DNA from 4 places in the Limnohabitans sp. 2KL-3 genome. Region 1 is predicted to be linked to each of the others. Evidence: predicted binding sites of a transcription regulator. Region 1 holds the regulator's gene; each other region holds the start of a gene.

Region 1 (3,432 bases):
TGTTTTTGTTCACCGCTGTGGCTGGTCGTTTGTGGTGTGGTTTTGCTTGCCCACAAACCGTCTACACCGAAATTTTCATTTGGTTCGAGCGTCAGTTTGAGGGTGACCGATCAGCCCGCATGCGTTTGGATGCTGCACCCTGGAGCTTGAACAAGGTTTGGCGCAAAACCGGCAAGCAATTGACTTGGATTGTGTTTTCACTCTGGACGGGTTTCAGCTTTGTCGGCTATTTCACCCCGATCCGTGAATTGTCGGCTTCGGTGCTGTCCCTGGGTTTTGGCCCGTGGGAAATTTTCTGGATTCTGTTTTACAGCTTTGCCACCTATGGCAATGCGGGCTTCATGCGCGAGCAGGTGTGCAAATACATGTGCCCCTATGCCCGCTTTCAAAGCGCCATGTTTGACAAAGACACGCTGATCGTCACTTACGACGAAGCGCGTGGTGAACCCCGTGGCCCCCGCTCCAAAAAGGCCGACCCCAAAGCCCTGGGCTTGGGCTCTTGCGTGGACTGCACGCTGTGTGTGCAAGTTTGCCCCACCGGCATCGACATCCGCAAAGGCTTGCAATACGAGTGCATTGGTTGTGGTGCTTGCGTGGACGTGTGTGACACCGTGATGGACAAGGTCGGCTACCAGCGAGGCTTGATCAAGTTCTCGACACAAAACGCCATGGACAAAGGCTGGAGTTGGGCGCAAACCGTGCGTCGCATTTTCCGGCCTCGTGTGCTGATTTATACCGCTGTGTTGTGGGCGATCATCATGGGTGTGGGTGTGTCGTTGTGGCTGCGCGAGCCGTTTAAGGTGGACATTGTGCGTGACCGCGCCACCATGGCGAGGATTGTGGCGGGCGGCAAGATCGAGAATGTGTACCGGTTGCAGATCATGAATGCGGCTGAAGAGGCGCTGATTTTCCGCTTGAAAGTTGATGGCTTACCGGGTCTGGCGTTGGCCAGTGAGCCGGAAGTTCAAGTCAATGCCACCGAATCGCGCTGGGTCTCTGTGCAGTTGCAAGTGCCCTATGATGCGGCTGCTTCTGGCTCTCACCCGATTCAGTTTCACATTGAGGCGCGAAAGTCTTCCGGTGCTCCTGTTGATGCCTCGGTGGGACATTTGAGTGAAAAAACTGTTTTTCTGATTCCCCGCTGAGCGGCTTGTCCATTGAGAAAGAACCCCATGAGCAGCACTTTGAATTCGCAACCGACTGGTCAGCCCTGGTGGCGTTTTGGCATGGTTTGGATGGTGCTTGGCGGGCCAGCAGTGGTGGTGGTGGCGGGCTTGACGACCTTCTACATTGCCGCGAGCAACCCCGATCCGGTACTGACCGTGACACCACGCACCGCCACTCAAGAACGCCAAGGCATCACCCTTGCACCGGCCATGCAAGGCCGCAATCATGCGGCTACGGGTGAGTTGCCCAAGTCCAAGGATGCTTTGGGCAGTGCCGCCGCGGTTGATGGGCATACGGGCGTCCCAGCGTCGGCATCTGCCCCGGCTCCAGCACCCTCTAAACCCTGAGTGGGAAGGATAAACACCATGCGCTCACAACGTTGGATGTGGATCACTTGGCCATCCTTTTTGGTGGCAGGTTTGCTGGAGGTTTTGGTGTTTGCTTTTGTTGACCCCTTGGATCTGCACTGGTTTGGTCGGGATCTTGACCTCACACGTCAGGCCATTTACTCCTTGGCATTTTTTGCTTTTTGGGGTTTGGCCATGCTGTCCAGCGGACTGAGCTTGTTCTTGGGTTTGTCATCCACTGAAGTCAACCGCTGATCAGCCGTCTCAGTCTCAGTGGCAGGCTGAGGTGTTGTTGACCAGTTTTTGCAAGCCTTGCGTGCTCAAAATGCGGACGTGGCGTTGTTTGACTTCAACCATGCCTTCTTCGACAAATTTTGAAAAAGTGCGACTCACCGTTTCAAGTTTGAGGCCCAGATAGCTGCCGATCTCTTCGCGGGTCATGCGCAGGACCAACTCAGATTGCGAGAAACCTCGGGCATGAAGGCGTTGAACGAGGTTCAATAAAAAGGCGGCCAAGCGTTCCTCGGCCCGCATGCTGCCCAACAGCAGCATCACGCCGTGTTCGCGCACAATTTCACGGCTCATGATTTTGTGCACATGGTGCTGAAGCGCCGTCACTTCGCGGGAAATTTCTTCAATCCGGTCAAAAGGCATCACACACACTTCGGCGTCTTCTAACGCCACCGCGTCACAGCTGTGTTGGTCGTTCACAATGCCGTCCAGACCAATGATCTCGCCCGCCATCTGAAAGCCCGTGACTTGGTCGCGCCCGTCTTCTGTGGCCAAGCAGGTTTTGAAAAAACCCGTTCGAATGGCGTAAAGCGAGGTGAATTTTTCGCCGTTGGTGAACAAGGTGTCGCCCCGCTTGACTTTGCGCCGCACAGCCACCAGGTCGTCAAGCCGGTTCAAGTCATGGTCGCTCAGTCCCATGGGCATGCACAGTTCACGCAAATTGCAGTTGGAGCAAGCGACTTTGATGGTTTCGGGATTCATGGTTTATCTCGGGTAGTGCTTTGGATTTGCCTTGGATCAAGGTTTGAGCTTAAACCGAAAAATCTTTCAAAATCGCATGAGTACCTGCTCTGTGCGGGAAATCCTCTAAAACAAGTACACCCTTTGACGTGCGTCAAAACTCATGTATTTCCAAAAGGGCACAGTCACATGGATCTTTTGAAAACGTTTGAGTGAAGGGCCAAGCCATGTCTGTCATCACCCCCGAATTGTTGGTCCGTTTTGACGTGCCTGGGCCCCGATACACCTCCTACCCAACGGCGGACCGTTTTGTGGACGCCTTTGGCGAAGCCGACTACATCCAAGCCTTGGCCCACCGTCAAATGGGTGCGGTGGGCAAGCAGCCGCCCTTGTCGTTGTACCTGCACATACCGTTTTGTGAATCCCTTTGTTATTACTGTGCGTGCAACAAAATCATCACCAAACACAAAGAGCAAGCAGCGACTTATCTGCATTACCTGAACAAAGAGCTGGCGCTGCACACCCGCCATCTGGGTCGCGGCCAAGCGGTCAGTCAACTGCATTTGGGGGGCGGAACGCCCACATTCTTGAGTGATGCCCAGTTGCACCAACTGATGGCCATGCTGCGTGAACACTTTGCCTTTGTCCCCGGCGGTGAATATTCGGTCGAGGTGGACCCGCGCACCGTGGACGAAAGCCGTTTGGCAGTTTTGGCCGAGCTGGGTTTCAATCGCTTGAGTTTGGGTGTCCAGGACTTCGATCCGGATGTGCAAAAAGCGGTGCACCGCATCCAGCCCGCCGAACAAGTCTTCCAACTGGTTGCAGCGGCCCGTCGTTTGGGATTTGAGTCGGTGAATGTGGACCTGATTTACGGTTTGCCATTGCAAACGCCCGAATCGTTTGAGCGCACTTTGGCACAGGTCAATCAGCTGCGCCCAGACCGCAT
Region 2 (3,432 bases), on a different contig from region 1:
ATGCACATGGCCATCGGCAATGACCTCGGCACCCGGGTTAACCATCGCCAACATCACCAAGTCACGTCCCTTGGCATAGACCTGCTGGCCAGAGCGCAAAGGTTTATCAATCACCAATGCGCCCAGTGGCAAGACAGGCGCTTGCAAAACAGGCGGTGCAAGGGGTTCAGGCTCAGCAAGGGGCATGGAGCGCTTCACACGGGCATCGGAAGCATTGACCAAGCCCAGACCCTTGGCCAAGTCCAAAAGGGCAGCATCTGCGCCTTTGATGCCCAATGGCATCAAACTGTGTTGACGCAAAACACCCATCAGCGCCGAAAGGTCCAAAGATTGCAGGGTGTTGTCTTGCGAAGCAGACAGGCCACTCAGGTCAATGATCACGGGTTCGTTGTCAAAAAACCCGGGGCTTTCCGCCAATTGACGCGCCAAAGCCTGAGAAACCTTGTGGATGTCGGTGGTTTTGAGCAGCAAAGCCACCAAAGGCAAATCAGCGCTTTTGATGTCGTAACAGTGCAGGAGGGGATCTTCTGAAACGAGCGCCATGGTCACATCAAGGTGCAAAAGACACAAATTTTAACAGTGCCTGCGTTTTTTGTTATCTTTCTATGGATTTATATCTTTAATTAGTCATAGTAGATAAGGATCGCCTTCATCTGTGGATAAAGATGCTTTATCCAATGATGACAGTCACTTAGCAAGGTTTGCCGCTTGTGGGTGAGTGCGATTTTTGACTGTCGTGGATTCATGAACAACTTTTCAGACAGAGACCAAGCTGTGGATAAGTCATGGTTTGTTCATTTTTTATCCACAGGTTTTTTCACTGATCAATCAGCCATTGAATGACACCTTTGGCCACAAAACCCAACATGCCAAAGGCCAGACCCAAAAAGATCACGAAAGTTCCGAATTTTCCTGCTTTGGATTCCCAAGCCAACTGTCCGATGATGAACAGCATGTAGAGCATGAAAGCGCCCACACCAATCGTCAAACCAAACCAGGCAAATTGTTCTTCTGAAAATGACCACATCACCAATCACCTTGCCCTGACATGCGTTCTTCAAGATCACTGACGTTGACCATCTGCCGATAAGCGTGCCAGCTGCCATGCCCCAGCATGGGAACGATCAGGATCAATCCCAAAAACAAGGACATGAATCCAAGCAAGGTAAAACCCATGATCAAAAACGCCCACAGCGCCATGGGCAATGGATGCGTGAGTACGGCTTTCCAACTTGTGAGAACAGCCTGCAACACACTCACTTTGCGGTCCAGAAGCAAGGGCATGGAAATGACACTGGATGCAAAAACAGGGGCGGCCATCACACCGCCTAAGCCCAGCCAAATTTCAAACAAAAAATTGTTTTCAGCCAACACCACATGCCTGATGAAATCCATGGGCGTGTGAATGGGCACCGGTGCAAACAAAGTGATCAGCGCCGATGAAGTGATGACCCAACCTGTCGCCGCCAATGCCAACAGCAAACCAAAACGAATCAAACACCAATAACTGTCGGGTTGTTTTCGAAAACGCAGTTGCCATTGGGTCCAAGTGCGGATCAGCAGTTGCAGATTCACCTTTTCACCACGTTCGATGGCACGACTCATTGCATAAAGGCTGGTCGCCAGCACTGGGGCTATCACCATAAAGCCTGACAAGCCGCCAGCGAGCAACCAAAAACGGTCATGGGCAACCCAGGCAATGAGTGAGCCTGCCAAGGCCAACACCAAGCCATGCAAAGTACTCAGCAATGGCGCTTTGGCAAAATCTTTGAAACCCAAGGCCAGCCAATGCAAAGGCTGGTCCATGGCAATGGGCAAGATGGGGGGTAAACCATGACCGTTTGAGCCATTGGAGGATGGAGGGGTTTTGGATAACTGCATCAAAACAGCTTACCCAAACTTCATCTTGCGCATTTGATGTAGGTCAAGACTGGAAAAACGGGCAAAAAAAACTGCCCCTCAGGGCAGTTTTGCAATGATCAAAAGGGCCAGATCAATGCCGATGACCATGCTCGTGTTTGGATGCATGCATGCTGCCCTGCATTCGAGACATGTGGCGCATGCTTTGTGCATCAAAAATGACTTTTTGCTCCGCAGTCAACTGCCCATAAAACACCCGTGTGGCTTCGGCATGCTTTTGCATGTGTGCATCACGTTGCTGCTTCATTGTCTGCATCTGGTCAAGGCGTTCGGGCGTTGTCATTTTTTCAAAAGCAGCACGATCAGGGTGCACCGGATGCCCGGGTTTTTGCATGGTTTGAACAAAACTTTGCCAAGCTGCATCTTGCGAAGCAGTCAGATTCAATTGGGCATGTAATGTTTCCAAATGCTTGGCATGACGATCCGCACCATGCTGGCGCTGGGTCTGTGAATGTGCAGCCGAAACAGCGCCTGTTGAAGCTGGCGCTTGGGCAAAACTCATGCCAGATACTGCAAGCAGCAAACTGGCAGAGATCAAAGACAAACGAATCGATTTCATGGAAAACACCCTTTCAGTGATGGAGTGACTGAAGTCTGATGGACCCATGTGTCTGCGATGCGCTGTGCCTTGTAAAGAAAAATAAAGCCCTTGAAGGCAAATTCAAATGTTTTTGTTTTTACAGGTATTGATGCCCAGCAAGCTGTACGGTGGACACCAGCCTGACAGGCCCGTTGCCAAAGGCACCAAACCGACCCAGCCCCAAGCACCGACTGTGCCCGTGGCAGCCAAAGCCACCAAAACCACACCCAGCACAATGCGCAAAATACGATCAATACCGCCTACGTTCGATGTCATGGGTTTTCCTTAAAAAAATGAATGAATCAATGGACGATGCGATAGCCTTCGTCCTCAATGGCCTGAATGAATTTTTCAGCCGGCAAGTCAGACAACACTTCAACAAAGTCAACAGTGCGGTCGATCACAATTTTGGCATGCGCGTCTATGGCCAACAAGGCCTTTGAGACAGCTTTCTCACAGTGGGCACAAGTCATGCCTTCAACGCTAAAAATATGCTTCATGATGCAAAGACACAAAGGTTCATGGGTTGAGATCAAAGCATATTCCCAAACGCAAAGGTTTTCATGACACAGATCAATTCAGAGCGCAGCACTTACACCATCGGCATTGGTGGCATGACCTGCGCATCATGTGTCAGCAGGGTTGAAAAAGCGTTGCTGAAGGTTCCAAGCGTTGAATCGGTGAGTGTCAATTTGGCCACTGAGATGGCCTGTATTGAAGTGACATCAGACGGGACGACAGAAGCACTTTTGCGCCGAGCCATTCGCGATGCAGGCTATGAACCACGCATTCAGCAACGTCATTCCGAACAGAAAAAGGAAACAACATGGTCCGGTTTTGCACCGGTGGCCATGGGTTTGCTTTTGTCGGCGCCATTGATGATGCCCATGCTGGGTGAATCGTTGGGTCAGCACTGGATGCTGCCTGCTTGG
Region 3 (3,432 bases), on a different contig from region 1:
GACACATCCATGGCACGCTGGTAGGCCGCCGAGGCCTGCGCTAGCTCACCCATTTGTTTGCACAAATGCCCAGCTTCCAGCCAAACGCTGAATTGGCCCGCATCGAGGCGCAAAGTTTGCGCAAACGCTTCTCGCGCGGCAATCGCCTGACCCAATTTCACCAGGCATCGGGCTTTCATGAAGTGCGCCGGGACCAAGCCCGCATGGGCTGCCAATGCGTTTTCGGCACACAAGAGGGCCTGCTGCCAGTCACCTGTTTTGTAGGCGGCATTGGCCTCGTTGAACGCCATGGCGGCGGTCGTTTCGTTTGTTGCTGCATTCATGATGGACACTTTCACCTTGTTTTTGTGACATTTTCACTTAATCTGAAGGAGCATTGATGTTCTTTTGAACTGAAAAAATTTCTCATCGCATGTGCAAGACACGGATTTGTGCACCCTGCAAGGTGACGCCAACCTTGCCGAGAAACCACCATGGGTGTGCCATCGATCCCTTGAAACAAGTGCCTGGCCTGCCTTCGGTCGTCCGCGGCACCCAACGCTCTCACGCCTGTTGATCTGCCCATTTTTTACGCTTCGGCGACAATGGCGCACTTGTCTTTTGTCACATTCCACCCCGCATGACCCCCTTGAACTACACCCGCGCCCAGGCGCTGCCCGAGATCCTGAAAAACCGCATCGCCATCCTCGATGGGGCCATGGGCACCATGATCCAGCGCTTTAAATTGTCCGAGGCCGATTACCGGGGTGAGCGTTTCAAGGACTTCCCCAAAGACGTCAAGGGCAACAACGAACTGCTGAGCCTGACCCGACCCGACGTGATCCGTGACATCCACGAAGGCTATTTGGCCGCCGGGGCCGACCTGATCGAGACCAACACCTTTGGCGCGACCACAATCGCTCAGGCCGACTACGACATGCAGCACCTGGCCCGAGAGATGAACCTGCAGTCTGCCAAGTTAGCCCGCGCGGCCTGCGACAAATTCTCCACCCCCGACAAGCCGCGCTTTGTGGTCGGTGCCTTGGGGCCCACGCCCAAAACAGCCAGCATCAGCCCCGACGTGAACGACGCCGGTGCACGCAACGTGACTTTTGAAGAATTGCGTGCGGCCTATTACGAGCAGGTCCAAGCCCTGGTCGAAGGCGGCTCCGACGTGCTGTTGGTTGAGACGATTTTTGACACCCTGAATGCCAAGGCCGCGCTGTTTGCGATTGAAGAGTACTTTGAAGCCAGCGGTGAGCGACTGCCGCTGATCATCAGCGGCACGGTGACCGATGCTTCGGGCCGCATTTTGAGCGGCCAGACCGTGACGGCTTTTTGGCACAGCGTGCGCCACGCCCAGCCCCTGGCCATTGGCCTGAACTGCGCTTTGGGCGCGACGCTCATGCGCCCCTACATCCAGGAATTGAACAAGGTGGCGGGCGACACCTTCATCAGTTGCTACCCCAACGCCGGCCTGCCCAACCCCATGAGCGACACCGGCTTTGACGAAACGCCCGAAGTCACCAGCCGTTTGCTACACGAATTTGCCGCCGAAGGCTTGGTCAACATCGTGGGCGGCTGTTGCGGCACCACCCCTGAGCACATTGGCGCGATTGGCCGTGCCGTGGCCCCCTTGGCACCACGCAACGTGCACAGCGGGTTTTTCTACAAAGAAGCGGCCTGAAACCCCCGTTGTCCATCCCCCTGTTGGGCACTTGTTGGCCGCAGCCATCAACAGGTTCTGTCCTGTCAAAAAAGTGCTCACTTCGTGGCTCCAATTGACCCAAGTCAAAACCTGTTTCTGTAAGACCTATAGAGTTGGACTTTGTTTAACCGATACAGGAGACCCTGATGAAAATCTTATTGGCCGTGGATGGCAGCGAATACACCAAAAAAATGCTGGCCTACCTGACCACGCACGACGATCTCTTCAGTGCCAACAACAGCTACACCTTGCTGACCGTGAACCCCCAGTTGCCTCCCCGCGCTCGTGCTGCAGTGGGCAAGGACATTGTTGAAGCCTATCACCGCGAAGAGGCCGAAAAAGTGCTGGGCCCTGTCACCAAGTTTTTGGCCCGCCACGAAATCGATGCCAAAACCATGTCCAAAGTGGGGCACGCTGGCGAAACCATTTCCAAAACAGCCGTGAGCGGCAAATTCGATCTGGTGATCATGGGCTCCCATGGCCATGGCGTCTTGGGCAATTTGGTCATGGGTTCAGTGGCCACCCAAGTCCTGGCACACTGCAAAGTGCCCGTCTTGTTGGTGCGCTGATACCCATTCAGCCCTTGGATGCCCACCTTGTGCAAGATGGGCATCCCCTCCCATGGGGTACTCAGGCCCCATGAAGCCATAACCTGTGGTGATACCTCAACCCACACAATTTCAATTCCCACAGCCATCATCCGCTTTTATAGTCCGTCCGCTGGGCAGTTTTCACCCGGCACCAAGGAGTGATGGCTGATGGCGCTGGAGATGGATCGCTTTGAACAAAGCACAGAGGTCGGTCTTTTTGACATGGGCTGCATGGGTGATGTGGGGCCCCGGGCCCATTGAGCATGTCACCACAGGCCATTGATCTGCATGCGCATTGGTTGCCGCCGGTGATGGCACAGGCCTTGCGTCAGCGCCATGACCAAGTGCCGCGCATTGATGCCTTGGCAGACGGCTCAGAGCATATGGTCATGCCCTCTGGCACATTGAATTTCAACACGGACTTCACCTCGGCCTCTCAGCGATTGGCGCACATGTCACAGCTGGGGGTGGGCAAGCAAATGTTGTCCCTGCCGGGCTTGTTTGGCATCGACTGCTTGCCTTTTGACCAATCGGCTCCTTTGGTGCGCATTTTCAATGACGCTTGTGCGGGCCTGTGCCAAGCCCATCCCGAACGCTTTTGCGGACTTGCCGCACTGCCATGGGTCAATCTGCATGCGGCCGTGGCCGAACTGCGACGGGCGCGATTGGAGTTGGGCCTGTTGGGTGCCATTTTGCCGGTGGAGGCCTTTCGCAGCGAGGCCAGTGCCGCCCAATTGCTGCCCTTGTTTGAAGCGGCCGAAGACCTGGGCGCACACTTTTTGGTGCACCCAGGACTCATGCCAGACAGCGCAGCCTTGCCATTGGTCCCACCTGACCACCACTGGGCTCGGCAGGCCTTGGCGGTTCAGCACGATGTGGGGCAGGCCATGGTGACCTTGCTGTTGTCGGACTTTTTGCGCCCTTGGCGCAACATCACCGTCCAAGTGGCCCATCTGGGCGGGAACTTTGGCGCAGTGGTTGAGCGCATGGACTTGATGCAGTCTTTGCATCATCCCACACGCGCTTTGCCATCGCGCCGGACACGGGCTGTGTGGGTAGACTGCGCATCCATGGGTCCGCAGGCCCTGGAACAAGCGGTGGCGGTATTCGGTGCAGACCGTGTGGTGCTGGGCACCGATGGCCCCATCTTTGATC
Region 4 (3,432 bases), on a different contig from region 1:
ATGCGGGCGTGGCCCTCATGGACGCCGATGGCCACGAAGTGCTCTGGATTGAAAACCTCTCGGCCTTGCCCGCCAGCCTGCGTCAGCAGGTTTTGCAGGCCCTGAACGAGCGCGAATTTTTGCCCGAAATTTTGCAACTCGAAGACGTGAGCAGCTTTGCCACCCCCAGCACCTGGCGCGTGCGCACCGACCGGGGCAGCACCCAATTCATGCTCAAAGGCGAAGAAGACATCCGGCGCCTGACCGGCACCGTGCTGCTCATCAACGACGCCGATGGCGTGCAATACATGATCCGCGACATGGCCGCCATGGACAAACACTCGCGCAAACTGCTCGACCGCTTCTTGTAATCCCACGTACTTCCCCCGTAGGTGCGACGCCCCCGTCGCGATCAAGCCTCGCAGACCACCACCCATCGCCCCGAGGGCGGGGCTCCCACAAAATGCAGGGCATCCCCCTGTAGGAGCGACGCCCCCGTCGCGAAAACCCTCGCGGACCACCAAGCATCGCCCCGAGGGCGGGGCTCCTACAAAATGCAGGGCATCCCCCTGTAGGAGCGACGCCCCCGTCGCGAAAACCCTCGCGGACCACCAAGCATCGCCCCGAGGGCGGGGCTCCTACAAAATGCAGGGCATCCCCCTGTAGGCGCGACGCCCCGGTCGCGAAAACCCTTGCAGACCACAAAGAATCGCCCCGAGGGCGGGGCTCCTACAAAATGCAGGGCATCCCCCTGTAGGAGCGACGCCCCCGTCGCGATAAGCCTCGCAGACAACGGAGATTCCGGTGGGCCCCTCAAGTTGTCGTTTACAAAGGCCAGACCGAACCCTGCTCGGGCACCAAGGCCCGCCACTTGATCTCGTGTTCGATGCGCTGGCGCAGCATGTCGGACGCTTCGCGCTCCCCGTGCACCACAAACACCTGACCGGGTGCACTGGGCATCTTGTGTAACCAACTGAGCAACTGGTTGGCATCGGCATGGGCCGAGGCCGATTCGATTTGCACCACCTCTGCACGCACCGGCACGTCTTGTGCATGAATGCGCACCGTGTTGCGGCCACTGGCCAGCGCTGCGCCTCGCGTCCCGGGGGCTTGGTAGCCCGTCAAAATGATCATGTTTCGGTGGTCACCCGCGTATTGCGCCAAATGGTGCAACACCCGCCCCCCGGTGGCCATGCCGCTGGCCGCCAAAATCACCATAGGACCATGCCGCCTTGCCAATGACTTGGACTGCTCAGGGGTCTCCAACATGGTGGCCGCATGGTCCATGCTGCGCACCTCTTGTGGGCTCAAACGGTGCTCACCCGGATGCCTTTCAAACAAAGCCGTGGTGTGGATGGCCATGGGGCTGTCCAGAAAAATGGGCAAGCTGTGCGGAATTTCCCCCGCCGCTTTGAGCTGTGCAATGGTGTGCAGCACGGCCTGCGCCCGGCCTACTGCAAACACAGGCACCACGGCCACACCGCCGCGAGCGGCCAGTTTTTTCAGCAGTGGCCCGAGTTCATTGAAGACGTTTTCTTTGGGGTGTTGGCGGTCCCCATAAGTGGACTCGATCAACACCGTATCGGCCTGAGGTGGCGGCTCGGGCGGGTTCATCAGTGGGTCGTCAGGCCGCCCCAAGTCGCCGGAAAACAAGACCCGTCGTCCTCCCACATCCAGCAGCAAACTGGCCGCACCCAAAATGTGCCCTGCAGGCTGAAATCGCGCTTTCCATCCCGCGATCGGTTCTAACCACTGGCCTTGTTTTTCTGCGTGCAATAGCTTCAAGCTGGCCACGGCCTCTTGTTTGGTGTACAGCGGCAGGGCTGGAGCATGTTTGGAAAAACCGTGTCGATTGGCAAAAAATGCGTCCTCTTCCTGAATGTGACCACTGTCGGGCAACAAAATGCTGGCCAAATCGCAAGTGGCGGAGGTGGCATGCACTCGCCCCTGAAAGCCATGTTTGACCAGCAATGGCAAGTAACCGCTGTGGTCCAGATGCGCATGGGTCAGCACCACCGCATCGATGTGCGCTGGGTTGACGGGCAGGGGATTCCAGTTGCGCAAGCGCAGTTGTTTGTAGCCCTGAAACAAGCCGCAATCGACCAGCAGCCGTTTTTGATTGTGTTCGATCAGGTATTTGGAGCCAGTGACGGTATCGGCTCCGCCAAGGAATGTGATGGATGCGCTCATGCCTTCCATGCTGCCCTGTCACGAAAAAAGGTTGTTTGACGCAAGTCAAACAACCCTTCGATTCGTTCGGGTCGCTCAGCCACCGGCCCGATGAAGTTTGCATGACCGCTTTTTTGTAGCAGTGCCCACGCCCCCAGCTTCCCAGTCCACAACCCATCGCCCCGAGGGCGGGGCTCCCACAAAATGCAGGGCATTGTGGAGCGACGCCTTTGTCGCGATGGACCCTTGCAGACCACCACCCATCGCCCCGAGTGGGGGGCTCCCACAAAACGTAGGGCATTGTCCCTGTAGGCGCGACGCCCTCGTCGCGATGGACCCTTGCAGACCACCACCCATCGCCCCGAGGGCGGGGCTCCCACAAAACGCAGGGCATTGTCCCCGTAGGAGCGACGCCCTCGTCGCGAGTGACCCTTGCAGTCCACCACCCATCGCCCCGAGGGCGGGGCTCCCACAAAATGCAGGGCTTGTCCCTGTAGGAGCGACGCCCTCGTCGCGATGGACCCTTGCAGACCACCACCCATCGCCCCGAGGGCGGGGCTCCCACAAAATGCAGGGCTTGTCCCTGTAGGAGCGACGCCCTCGTCGCGATGGACCCTTTGCAGACCACCACCCATCGCCCCGAGGGCGGGGCTCCCACAAAATGCAGGGCATTGTCCCTGTAGGAGCGACGCCCTCGTCGCGATGGACCCTTGCAGACCAGCACCCATCGCCCCGGGGGCGGGGCTCTCTTAGCGATGGTATTGGCAAGAGGGCGTTCATGTCGGGGCTGAAGCCGCCGACCTCAACCCTCAGCCCCCGAAAAAGCCCTTGAGCTTGTCAGTCCAGGTTTCACCGCTCGGTTGGTGTTTGCCGCCGCCCTTGGTCAGAGACTCTTCAAACTCCTTGAGCAATTTTTTCTGGTGCTCGGTGAGTTTGACGGGTGTCTCCACCGTGATGTGGCAATACAGATCGCCCGGGTAGCTGCCGCGCACGCCTTTGATGCCCTTGCCGCGCAAGCGGAACTGCTTGCCCGTCTGGGTGCCTTCGGGGATGTCGATGGCCGCTTTGCCGCCCAGTGTGGGCACTTCGATCTCGCCGCCCAAAGCCGCTTTGGAAAAGCTGATCGGCACGGCGCAGTGCAGGTCGTCGCCATCGCGTTCAAAGATGTCGTGCTTTTTCAGGCGAATCTCGATGAACAAATCGCCCGGTGGCCCGCCATTGGTGCCGGGCTCGCCGTTGCCCGCGCTGCGGATGCGCATGCCGTCGTCGATGCCGGCCGGGATT

Evidence for each region. Region 1 encodes FNR, which switches genes on or off when oxygen is low (the NO sensors DNR and NnrR bind a similar motif). Its sites were predicted from a motif close to TTGATNNNNATCAA; they were not measured.
Region 2: AMM41_RS13115 (DUF2189 domain-containing protein) is a predicted target of FNR. The motif match lies at 1,915-1,928, and genes of this name have one in related genera.
Region 3: AMM41_RS13410 (universal stress protein) is a predicted target of FNR. The motif match lies at 1,761-1,774, and genes of this name have one in related genera.
Region 4: AMM41_RS09030 (MBL fold metallo-hydrolase RNA specificity domain-containing protein) is a predicted target of FNR. The motif match lies at 2,205-2,218, and genes of this name have one in related genera.

Annotation. Positions count from the first base shown of each region.
Region 1 covers NZ_CXON01000014.1:25,196-28,627, reverse strand. The annotation lists gene ccoG (cytochrome c oxidase accessory protein CcoG) at 1-1,145, shown strand, start outside; gene AMM41_RS15465 (nitrogen fixation protein FixH) at 1,173-1,514, shown strand; gene AMM41_RS15460 (hypothetical protein) at 1,533-1,769, shown strand; gene fnr (fumarate/nitrate reduction transcriptional regulator Fnr) at 1,785-2,507, opposite strand; gene hemN (oxygen-independent coproporphyrinogen III oxidase) at 2,714-3,432, shown strand, end outside.
Region 2 covers NZ_CXON01000010.1:11,043-14,474, forward strand. The annotation lists gene minC (septum site-determining protein MinC) at 1-543, opposite strand, end outside; gene AMM41_RS13110 (DUF2788 domain-containing protein) at 818-1,027, opposite strand; gene AMM41_RS13115 (DUF2189 domain-containing protein) at 1,027-1,881, opposite strand; gene AMM41_RS13120 (Spy/CpxP family protein refolding chaperone) at 1,994-2,527, opposite strand; gene AMM41_RS13125 (YgaP family membrane protein) at 2,582-2,776, opposite strand; gene AMM41_RS13130 (heavy-metal-associated domain-containing protein) at 2,803-3,000, opposite strand; gene AMM41_RS13135 (heavy metal translocating P-type ATPase) at 3,064-3,432, shown strand, end outside.
Region 3 covers NZ_CXON01000010.1:83,426-86,857, reverse strand. The annotation lists gene AMM41_RS13420 (tetratricopeptide repeat protein) at 1-323, opposite strand, end outside; gene AMM41_RS13415 (homocysteine S-methyltransferase family protein) at 620-1,666, shown strand; gene AMM41_RS13410 (universal stress protein) at 1,834-2,256, shown strand; gene AMM41_RS13405 (amidohydrolase family protein) at 2,541-3,432, shown strand, end outside.
Region 4 covers NZ_CXON01000005.1:108,604-112,035, forward strand. The annotation lists gene AMM41_RS09025 (cyanophycin metabolism-associated DUF1854 family protein) at 1-350, shown strand, start outside; gene AMM41_RS09030 (MBL fold metallo-hydrolase RNA specificity domain-containing protein) at 805-2,169, opposite strand; gene dnaJ (molecular chaperone DnaJ) at 2,958-3,432, opposite strand, start outside.